One region of the Paenibacillus sp. PK3_47 genome, then DNA from elsewhere that is predicted to be linked to it. Evidence: a T-box and tRNA genes for the amino acid it is inferred to sense, from the RefSeq annotation. Region 1 holds a T-box; the other regions hold tRNA genes.
The links. The T-box of region 1 lies ahead of C2I18_RS06235 (arginine--tRNA ligase). A T-box ahead of a tRNA ligase gene usually reads a tRNA of that ligase, here a tRNA-Arg.
Positions count from the first base shown of each region.

Region 2: it has a tRNA-Arg gene. The T-box ahead of C2I18_RS06235 (arginine--tRNA ligase) is inferred to sense a tRNA for this amino acid. The anticodon was not compared.
Region 3: it has a tRNA-Arg gene. The T-box ahead of C2I18_RS06235 (arginine--tRNA ligase) is inferred to sense a tRNA for this amino acid. The anticodon was not compared.

Region 1 covers NZ_CP026029.1:1,375,258-1,378,509, forward strand. The annotation lists gene C2I18_RS06220 (exosporium glycoprotein BclB-related protein) at 1-237, opposite strand, end outside; gene C2I18_RS06225 (hypothetical protein) at 280-636, opposite strand; gene C2I18_RS06230 (hypothetical protein) at 864-1,169, shown strand; T-box leader at 1,390-1,609, shown strand; gene C2I18_RS06235 (arginine--tRNA ligase) at 1,651-3,252, shown strand, end outside.
Region 2 covers NZ_CP026029.1:3,602,936-3,606,187, reverse strand. The annotation lists gene katA (catalase KatA) at 1-733, shown strand, start outside; tRNA gene C2I18_RS16070 (tRNA-Gly) at 1,465-1,535, opposite strand; tRNA gene C2I18_RS16065 (tRNA-Pro) at 1,548-1,621, opposite strand; tRNA gene C2I18_RS16060 (tRNA-Arg) at 1,657-1,733, opposite strand; tRNA gene C2I18_RS16055 (tRNA-Gly) at 1,744-1,818, opposite strand; tRNA gene C2I18_RS16050 (tRNA-Leu) at 1,826-1,909, opposite strand; tRNA gene C2I18_RS16045 (tRNA-Lys) at 1,928-2,003, opposite strand; tRNA gene C2I18_RS16040 (tRNA-Gln) at 2,013-2,087, opposite strand; tRNA gene C2I18_RS16035 (tRNA-Asp) at 2,108-2,185, opposite strand; tRNA gene C2I18_RS16030 (tRNA-Met) at 2,201-2,274, opposite strand; tRNA gene C2I18_RS16025 (tRNA-Val) at 2,307-2,382, opposite strand; tRNA gene C2I18_RS16020 (tRNA-Glu) at 2,389-2,460, opposite strand; tRNA gene C2I18_RS16015 (tRNA-Ser) at 2,553-2,642, opposite strand; tRNA gene C2I18_RS16010 (tRNA-Asn) at 2,646-2,721, opposite strand; tRNA gene C2I18_RS16005 (tRNA-Ile) at 2,725-2,801, opposite strand; rRNA gene rrf (5S ribosomal RNA) at 2,864-2,980, opposite strand; rRNA gene C2I18_RS15995 (23S ribosomal RNA) at 3,106-3,252, opposite strand, start outside.
Region 3 covers NZ_CP026029.1:2,030,461-2,033,712, reverse strand. The annotation lists rRNA gene C2I18_RS09170 (23S ribosomal RNA) at 1-641, shown strand, start outside; rRNA gene rrf (5S ribosomal RNA) at 719-835, shown strand; tRNA gene C2I18_RS09160 (tRNA-Asn) at 842-917, shown strand; tRNA gene C2I18_RS09155 (tRNA-Thr) at 919-994, shown strand; tRNA gene C2I18_RS09150 (tRNA-Glu) at 1,006-1,080, shown strand; tRNA gene C2I18_RS09145 (tRNA-Val) at 1,118-1,193, shown strand; tRNA gene C2I18_RS09140 (tRNA-Gln) at 1,247-1,321, shown strand; tRNA gene C2I18_RS09135 (tRNA-Lys) at 1,327-1,399, shown strand; tRNA gene C2I18_RS09130 (tRNA-Leu) at 1,420-1,503, shown strand; tRNA gene C2I18_RS09125 (tRNA-Gly) at 1,511-1,585, shown strand; tRNA gene C2I18_RS09120 (tRNA-Arg) at 1,592-1,668, shown strand; tRNA gene C2I18_RS09115 (tRNA-Pro) at 1,675-1,748, shown strand; tRNA gene C2I18_RS09110 (tRNA-Gly) at 1,761-1,834, shown strand; tRNA gene C2I18_RS09105 (tRNA-Pro) at 1,851-1,924, shown strand; gene C2I18_RS09100 (ImmA/IrrE family metallo-endopeptidase) at 2,439-2,852, opposite strand; gene C2I18_RS09095 (helix-turn-helix domain-containing protein) at 2,897-3,252, opposite strand, start outside.

The DNA.
Region 1 (3,252 bases):
CAGAAATTCAAAAGCGTCCAAATCTGCAAAATAGCTGACCGTTATGACCTGGTTAGGCGTCAGGCTGAGGAATTCACTTACATATAGATTTCTCGTGCCGGTTAAATAATACCCCTGGATCAGCACGGTCGAATTTGCTGTATCGCTGCGGTTGTCAACTCTGACCGTTACCTGCTGCGTAGGCCTTAAACCGTTCACCATCATATTTTCAATAGGGCCGGTAGATAAGAAACTCATGGGTCACCTCACCTTTTCATCACAAATTTGCATTACTTTGAGCTATTCATCCCCGCCGCGACCTTGCTCAAGTGCCACAACCCTGTGGGCATCGACCAGTTGGCCTGAGGCCTGTTTGCCCCATACCGATATCCCGATCTCCTCTGCCTCTTCCGCTGTAAACACAAATTCGAACGCATCCAGATTGGCAAAATAGTTCCGGGTCAGCACCTCATTAGGTGCAATATTAACCATTTCGCTGACATATAAAGTCCTTGCAGCACCAAGCAGGTACCCTTGTATGCCTACAGAAACAACGCCCAAAGTATCGCGTGCGGCAATTTTCACCGTTACCAGCTGTGTGGGTCTGACTCCGGCTACGGGATTGTTTTCTATAGGTCCTGTAGATAGAAATGCCATCTTTGTCCAAACCTCCCTTCGTTTCTCTCAGCTGTCATATGAACCTCTGATTCTAGCGTGCTCTACTTCCGGCTGCACAATATATTCTTATTCGGATGTTAAAAGGACGGTGTAGACGTAAGACAGGCTCCATTCACCAATAACTTCCACGCCGCATAAAGTATACACAGGAGAGAAGATCCGCAGTATGCCGTTTTCCTGAAAAGTATACGGAAGAAGGGAGTCCCATGCCCCCTCCTGCAAAAGGCAAGAAAACAAGCACCAAAAAACAGCCGGCAAATCCCAAGGCGCAGAGCCCCAAAGGGCTGGAGTTCGCGGTAGCTGCGCTTTTGCTGACAGGCAAGCTGAAGGTCGACTCTGTTCAGATGTTTACGGATGCTTCCCTGCTCGTCAGCCTGGTCGGAAAATATAAATCGCTCGACAATTTAAGCCAGAGCAATGTGGATAAGCTGGTCAGTTTTCTCGATGATAACAGCAGCCTGACCTTGAACGAAATTATGACCGCCTTGAAGCAAAAAGCGGATAACTCATAACGGACTGCAGCGTAATAAAAAGGGAGGCCGGGAGCAAATGGACAACTTTGACGGAGAAGATTTTGCCGGGGGAATATTGCTGGTGATTGTAATTGCCCTGCTGATTTTTGGTTCCACTGATATCAAGACACTTACCGCTGCACCAACCTCCGATTAACATAAAGTTAAGGTACGGCTCTTGATTTCTGCCAAAAATTCGCTATACTGATAAAAATCAATATTGCGATCGATGAACGGGATAGTAGTAAACCTAAGCCTAGTCACAGCGAGCCGGAGCAAGTGTGAACCGGTACAGGCCGGTTAATGAAGCGCACCCGGGAGATGGACTTCTGAACGGACAGTAGGAAGCCCCGGCCAAAGACCGTTATTCTGTCAAGCGGCTGAACCCTGTGTTCGGCAACTAGAGTGGTACCGCGAGCGCCCAGGCCTTCGTCTCTTTTTAGAGATGGAGGTCTTTTTGTATTCCAAGGAGGTCATTCCCATGCTTAGTCAACTTATCAAAAACAATCTGCAGCAAAGTGTATCCCAAGTCTTTCAAAATCTCGGCATGCCGGGAGATGAACAGGTTCAGGTTGGTGTTGAGCAGCCTTCCAATGCTGATTACGGCGACTACTCCAGCAACATTGCCATGCAGCTGGCCAAAACACTGCGCAAATCCCCCTTGGCCATCGCCGAGCTGATTACGGCTGAGCTTCATAGACAAGGTACCGCGGGCGGACTGTTCCGGACCATCGACATTGCTGCTCCCGGATTCATTAACCTGTACATCGATTGGCAGCAATGGGCGGAGTACAGCTTTGAACTGCCGCAGCCGCAGGTGGGCGGGCAAAAAGTGATTGTCGAACACACGAGCGTGAACCCGAACAAATCGATGCACGTCGGTCACCTCAGAAATGCCTGCATCGGAGATGCGCTGGTCCGGATACTGAGAAGGACAGGATACAACGTGGAGGTACATAACTACGTCGATGATCTCGGCAATCAGCTGGCGGATACCGTCGTAGGCTTGCTGAATGTACCGCTGACGGGGGAACATGTCCGCTTCGGCGATTACTGCTGGGATATTTATGCCGGAGTCAATAAGGAGTATGCGCAGCACCCCGAGTCAACGCTCAAACGTACGGAGACTCTGCATGAGCTGGAGCAGGGAGACGGCAACACAGCCTGGCTGGGCAGCCTCGTCGCTGAGCGGATTGTGCGGGAGCATGTTCAGGAGATGAAGAACTTCGGCATTCACTATGACCTGCTGGTATGGGAGAGCAGCATTGTGAAGGAGGGCTTCTGGTCTTCGGCGTTTGAACTGCTTGCGGGGACAGAGCATTTTGTACAGGAAACTGAAGGCAAGCTGGCAGGATGCTGGGTTCTGAAGCAGGCTGCCGCAGAAGATGACGGTGCAGATGATGATGAGCATTCAAAGGATAAAGTGCTGGTCCGGTCGAACGGAATTTTGACCTATACCGCCAAGGATATCGCCTACCATCTGTGGAAATTCGGACTGCTGGATAAGGATTTTGCCTACAGCGAATTTAATAGCGGGTTATGGACGACCGGGTTAAGCGGAGAGCTGATGCCTTTTGGCAAAGCAGACAAGGTGGTTAACGTCATCGACTACAGACAGGAGTATCCGCAGCTGATGGTGAAGCAGGCTTTGGAGATTCTTGGCTATACTGAGCAGGCCCGGGGGCTGCATCATGTCAGTTACGGCGTGGTTTCGCTGAGTCCCGCTTCTGCGGCCGTGCTCGGCATTGACACTTCGGATGCCAAAAGCTCCTACGCCATGTCCGGCCGCCAGGGTATCGGTATTAAGGTTACGGATCTGGTGGAGCTGATGGAGAAGGCAATTGACGACACCCGTTCCGATAAAAGCGGGCTGTCCAGCCGGCTCATTGCCACCGCTGCCATCCGCTACTATCTGCTGCGGTTTAACCTCGGAACCGAGATTGTATTCGACTTCAAGCAGGCGACTGAAATCTCCGGCAATACCGGAGTGTACCTCATGTACACTTACGCGCGTGCGGGCAGCGTGCTGGGGAAGGCCCGGGTACCGGAGGTGCAGATGGGGCACGGGAAGCATTTGCAACAA
Region 2 (3,252 bases), 2.2 Mb from region 1:
TACAGAAGATTTGTTCAATGCGATTGATAAGGGTGATTTCCCGGCGTGGAGACTGTATGTGCAGATCATGCCTTTGGAGGATGCCAACACCTACCGCTTTGATCCGTTCGATGTAACCAAGACATGGTCGCAAAAGGATTACCCGCTGATCGAAGTCGGCCGTATGGTGCTGGACCGTAATCCGGAGAATTACTTTGCAGAAGTGGAGCAGGCTACCTTCTCCCCAGGATCATTCGTACCGGGAATTGAAGCTTCACCTGATAAAATGCTGCAGGGCCGCCTGTTCGCCTATGCCGATGCCCACCGCTACCGGGTAGGTGCCAACCACAACCAGCTGCCGATCAACCGGCCGGTTGCCGAGGTAAATAATAATCAGCGTGACGGTGCCATGGCCTATGGGAACAACGGCGGTGCCTCGGTATATTATGAGCCGAACAGCTTCGGAGGCGCCAAAGAGTCCCCTGAGCACAAACCGGCTCCATTCCAGGTAACCGGTCATGCTGACAGCACTGCTTACGATCACAATGACCACTATACACAGCCTGGCGATCTCTATCGTCTGCTGAGTGAAGATGAACGTACACGCCTTGTCCGCAATATCGTCGGTGCCATGGCTCCGGTAGAGTTCGATGAAATCAAACTCCGCCAGATTGGCCATTTCTACAAAGCAGATCCCGAATTCGGTACACGCATTGCCGAAGGTCTTGGATTAACAGTACCTGAGGGATTATAAGTTTTATTTAAGTATATAACCCCGGACCATCATTGGTCCGGGGTTTCTGCGTTCTTATGGTTTTACTTTTGATAAAGTTCAATCCATCGCTCCAGCTGGTGCTTCAGTGCTCCCCTTGCCGAGAGGGGTTCAAGTATTTCCGCATGATAACCGTAGTGCAGAATACAATTTCTGAATTCCTTTTCGGACCAAAGCAGGCTTCCCATCTGATATCTGCAATATTCTCAGAGTGCCCAGAAACCCAGCTCTTTTAATGGTCTTTGGTTTCTTTGCTGTGTTTCTATGTCTTCAGACATTGCATCCGTTTATATGCCTCGTCCTCTTTCGCACGCTAACGGACACTGAGTCCGTTATTTGCCTAATATCGCCCGTTTCCATGCCTAACGGACCGTTGTTCCTTTATTCGGCTAAATGATGTGTAAATTATGCCCTTTCGAATGAAATAACGGATCCAGGGTCCGTTAGGATTCCAAAACACACCTCTAGCGCAAATTAACGGAACCAGGGTCCGTTAGCCCTAGCTTTCCAAGTCATTAATAGGTTCTGGTGCGCGACCGGGCGTGGATTGAATCACATTGTTAATTTTGAAGATGCGAGCTACTTTGTCAGTCTTTATGCAGGCTCCTTACCAGATACACTGCTCTGGCACAGGATTCGGACTTTGCAGCACAAAAAAAGCACTGCGGATATCCGCAGCGCTGTGTAATGCTTTGAAGCTAGGTAAATCAGTAAGCGGGTGATGGGAATCGAACCCACGCTATCAGCTTGGAAGGCTGAAGTTCTACCATTGAACTACACCCGCAAAAATACAAAATCGGGATGACACGATTTGAACATGCGACCCCCTGGTCCCAAACCAGGTGCTCTACCAAGCTGAGCTACATCCCGTAAAAAAGAAATTCATTATTGCAAAAAAATATAAATGGCGCGCCCTAAGAGATTCGAACTCCTGACCTTTTGATTCGTAGTCAAACGCTCTATCCAGCTGAGCTAAGGGCGCATAATTTATATGGAGCGGACGACGGGAATCGAACCCGCGACCCTCGCCTTGGCAAGGCGATGCTCTACCGCTGAGCCACGTCCGCAAAAACATGGTGCGCGTGAAGGGACTTGAACCCCCACGTCGTGAAACGCCAGATCCTAAGTCTGGTGCGTCTGCCATTCCGCCACACGCGCACACTTTAGAGAAATAAATGGTGAGCCATGAAGGACTCGAACCTTCGACACCCTGATTAAAAGTCAGGTGCTCTACCAACTGAGCTAATGGCTCTCACAAAAATGGCTGGGGATATAGGATTTGAACCTATGCATGACGGAGTCAAAGTCCGTTGCCTTACCGCTTGGCTAATCCCCAACAATAATTAGCAGAAGTAATGGCGGAACCGACGGGATTCGAACCCGCGATCTCCTGCGTGACAGGCAGGCATGTTAGGCCAACTACACCACGGTTCCAAGATAAAAGGTTAATTGCGGGGGCAGGATTTGAACCTGCGGCCTTCGGGTTATGAGCCCGACGAGCTACCGGGCTGCTCCACCCCGCGTCAGTATAAAGCTCTATTCAGTTAAAAATAAATGGTGGAGGCTGAGGGGATCGAACCCCCGACCCTCTGCTTGTAAGGCAGATGCTCTCCCAGCTGAGCTAAGCCTCCATGATATGACCCGTAGGGGATTCGAACCCCTGTTACCTCCGTGAAAGGGAGGTGTCTTAACCCCTTGACCAACGGGCCACGCTTATGTACTTCTCAAAGGTATTGCAACGAAGTTTATGCTCCAACGAACCACTGAGGGTTCTCATCCCTATACAGGGAAGGTATTACAACGGAGAGAGAGGGATTCGAACCCTCGAGACGCTTGTGGCGCCTACACGATTTCCAATCGTGCTCCTTCGGCCAAACTCGGACACCTCTCCAGATGGCTCCCCGAACAGGACTCGAACCTGTGACAACTCGATTAACAGTCGAGTGCTCTACCAACTGAGCTATCAGGGAAAATGGTGGGCCTTAGTGGACTCGAACCACTGACCTCACCCTTATCAGAGGTGCGCTCTAACCAGCTGAGCTAAAGGCCCGTTCTCATACACCTATTCAACTAATAAGGGCAAAAAAAAATACTAAGTTTGTAGAAAACTGCGCTTGGCGGCGTCCTACTCTCCCAGGACCCTTCGGTCCAAGTACCATCGGCGCTGGAGGGCTTAACGGTCGTGTTCGGGATGGGTACGCGTGGAACCCCTCCGCTATCGCCACCAAACATGCGTTTGTGAAACAAACGCTGGCGCTAGAAATTACGTTCATCACAGTTGTGTGAATGAATTTCGTTGCGTACAGGCTTGATCGCCTGAAAACTGAATCCGAAACGAATTTGCGAATTATTTTTTGGATAAGCCCTCGACCGATTAGTATTGGTCAGCTCCATGCATTGCTGCACTTCCACCTCCAACCTATCTACCTCGTCGTCTTCAAGGGGTCTTACTAATTGGGAAATCTCATCTTGAGGGGGGCTTCACGCTTAGATGCTTTCAG
Region 3 (3,252 bases), 660 kb from region 1:
GGGCGGTCGCCTCCTAAAGAGTAACGGAGGCGTTCAAAGGTTCCCTCAGAATGGTTGGAAATCATTCGAAGAGTGCAAAGGCATAAGGGAGCTTGACTGCGAGACCTACAAGTCGAGCAGGGACGAAAGTCGGACTTAGTGATCCGGTGGTACCGCATGGAAGGGCCATCGCTCAACGGATAAAAGCTACCCTGGGGATAACAGGCTTATCTCCCCCAAGAGTCCACATCGACGGGGAGGTTTGGCACCTCGATGTCGGCTCATCGCATCCTGGGGCTGAAGTAGGTCCCAAGGGTTGGGCTGTTCGCCCATTAAAGCGGTACGCGAGCTGGGTTCAGAACGTCGTGAGACAGTTCGGTCCCTATCTGTCGTGGGCGCAGGAAATTTGAGAGGAGCTGTCCTTAGTACGAGAGGACCGGGATGGACGTACCGCTGGTGCACCAGTTGTTCCGCCAGGAGCATGGCTGGGTAGCTACGTACGGACGGGATAAGCGCTGAAAGCATCTAAGCGTGAAGCCCCCCTCAAGATGAGATTTCCCAACTAGTAAGACCCCTTGAAGACGACGAGGTAGATAGGTTGGAGGTGGAAGTGCAGCAATGCATGGAGCTGACCAATACTAATCGGTCGAGGGCTTATCCAAAAAACTAACACACAAATTCGTTTCGGATTCAGTTTTCAGGAATCAAGTTCCTGAAGCATTTGCACCGCAAGTGCCCGTTTGGTGGCGATAGCGGAGGGGTTCCACGCGTACCCATCCCGAACACGACCGTTAAGCCCTCCAGCGCCGATGGTACTTGGACCGAAGGGTCCTGGGAGAGTAGGACGCCGCCAAGCTTATATTCCCTGATAGCTCAGTTGGTAGAGCACTCGACTGTTAATCGAGTTGTCACAGGTTCGAGTCCTGTTCGGGGAGCCATGCTCTCATAGCTCAGTAGGTAGAGTGCTTCCATGGTAAGGAAGAGGTCACCGGTTCGAATCCGGTTGAGAGCTCCACAGATTTATAAGGCCCGTTGGTCAAGGGGTTAAGACACCTCCCTTTCACGGAGGTAACAGGGGTTCGAATCCCCTACGGGTCACCATTTTTTACTTATCATTACCCCTTGAGGGCATACATATGGAGGCTTAGCTCAGCTGGGAGAGCATCTGCCTTACAAGCAGAGGGTCGGGGGTTCGATCCCCTCAGCCTCCACCATAATCGTCCTCATACTTTGATGAGATTATGGGTAATATATAAGTATCCATCAATGGGGATTAGCCAAGCGGTAAGGCAACGGACTTTGACTCCGTCATGCATAGGTTCAAATCCTATATCCCCAGCCATGTACGAGCCATTAGCTCAGTTGGTAGAGCACCTGACTTTTAATCAGGGTGTCGAAGGTTCGAGTCCTTCATGGCTCACTTTTACACTATTGTATTCTGCGCGTGTGGCGGAATGGCAGACGCACCAGACTTAGGATCTGGCGTCGTAAGACGTGGGGGTTCAAGTCCCTTCACGCGCACCACTAATATGCGGACGTGGCTCAGCGGTAGAGCATCGCCTTGCCAAGGCGAGGGTCGCGGGTTCGATTCCCGTCGTCCGCTCCATAATTTGCGCCCTTAGCTCAGCTGGATAGAGCGTTTGACTACGAATCAAAAGGTCAGGAGTTCGAATCTCTTAGGGCGCGCCATTTTTTCGGGATGTAGCTCAGCTTGGTAGAGCACCTGGTTTGGGACCAGGGGGTCGCATGTTCAAATCGTGTCATCCCGATTTTATATCTTTGCGGGTGTAGTTCAATGGTAGAACTTCAGCCTTCCAAGCTGATAGCGTGGGTTCGATTCCCATCACCCGCTCCATAATTTCATATTGTTACGGGATGTAGCTCAGCTTGGTAGAGCACCTGGTTTGGGACCAGGGGGTCGCATGTTCAAATCGTGTCATCCCGATACTTCAGCTTCTGGCTGGCAATTAACTCTTACTTCGGTAAGAGTTTTTTGTTGTATGTAAATAAGCAAACCTCTTGCCTCAGCTAACAAATGGAGCGCGATGTGCGTAATGCAAGGCAATTAGTTGTAGTTTCTGCAAGTAAATGACTGCAAATGGCCGATTTTTAAGGCTTAATTGTATTTTGTACAAGTAAAAATGGCAGAAAGCCTGTTTTTAAGAAGGCAGGCAATTTATAAATGCAGAAAATACAATTAAAGCTCTCCAACTATAAATATAGGTGGTTTTAGCTGCATGAAATACAGTTACAGCTAAGTGACTTTGGCTCTTGCAAAATCTACAGTATAGCAAGGAGCCGGAGCTACCCCATATCATCACGGTTATAAATTTTAAGAACGATTCAGTTAGCTGCAGATAGCTAACTCTCCATATTAAACTTAGATTATCAAACTTTCAGCGCAACCTTAAACAGGTTTGATGAAAAACATAAAAAGTATATCTAGGAACATATGTTCTTTAATCCTCCAAAAAAAAACGAACCTCCGGCGGAATGCCGATTCGTAAGTAATAGCTGTCCAGGGATTCATCCGTATCCGGGGAACTGCCTGCGGACAACAGCTTGAACGCAAAAACATTAGCCTGCCGCTCCAGCTTTCCAGGGCAAAAGAAAGAATTCTCCTCCAAAAAGAAACGGTTAATTCCTTTATGCAGGCGGTCATGGCCCAGTTCATGGGCACATACAAACCGCTGCCACTCTACAGGAAGCCCATTATGAATAACGATAAACCTTCTCCTTAACTTCCGGTAATACAACCCCTTCGTATCCGTGCCCAGATCCATAAAGCGAACGTGAATACCAAGCGCACGGGCCAGCTCAAACGGACTGTTGGTTTTATATTTTTTGATCAGATTCTTGACTAGTTCATCCATATTCTTCACCCGCAGCAATTTTTAAAGGTAGTGTATTCGTAAAGTTACAGATCTGAACCGGAATCCTGGCCTGGCTTCTTGCGCTTGTTCATTTGTTTGGCTTCCCAGAAGAGGCCTGTGAGCACATCCTTAATTCTCTGCTTATCCTCCTTATTAAGAGGAATACCGTCAAACATGAGCTCTCCGTCATCCTCCAGCATTTTGCGGAAATCACGCTTGTCTTTAACCGTTGCCCATTCCGGAATTGCAGTCTCACTGCTGCCCTGATCATGATCCGGCAAATATCCGGCCTGCTCCATGAGCTCTTCATAAGAGACATCTGTCGCTTCTGCGATCTTACGCAACGTCGCCGGCTTCGGCACACCTCTTACCCCATTCTCAATCCGTGAAATCTGTGAAC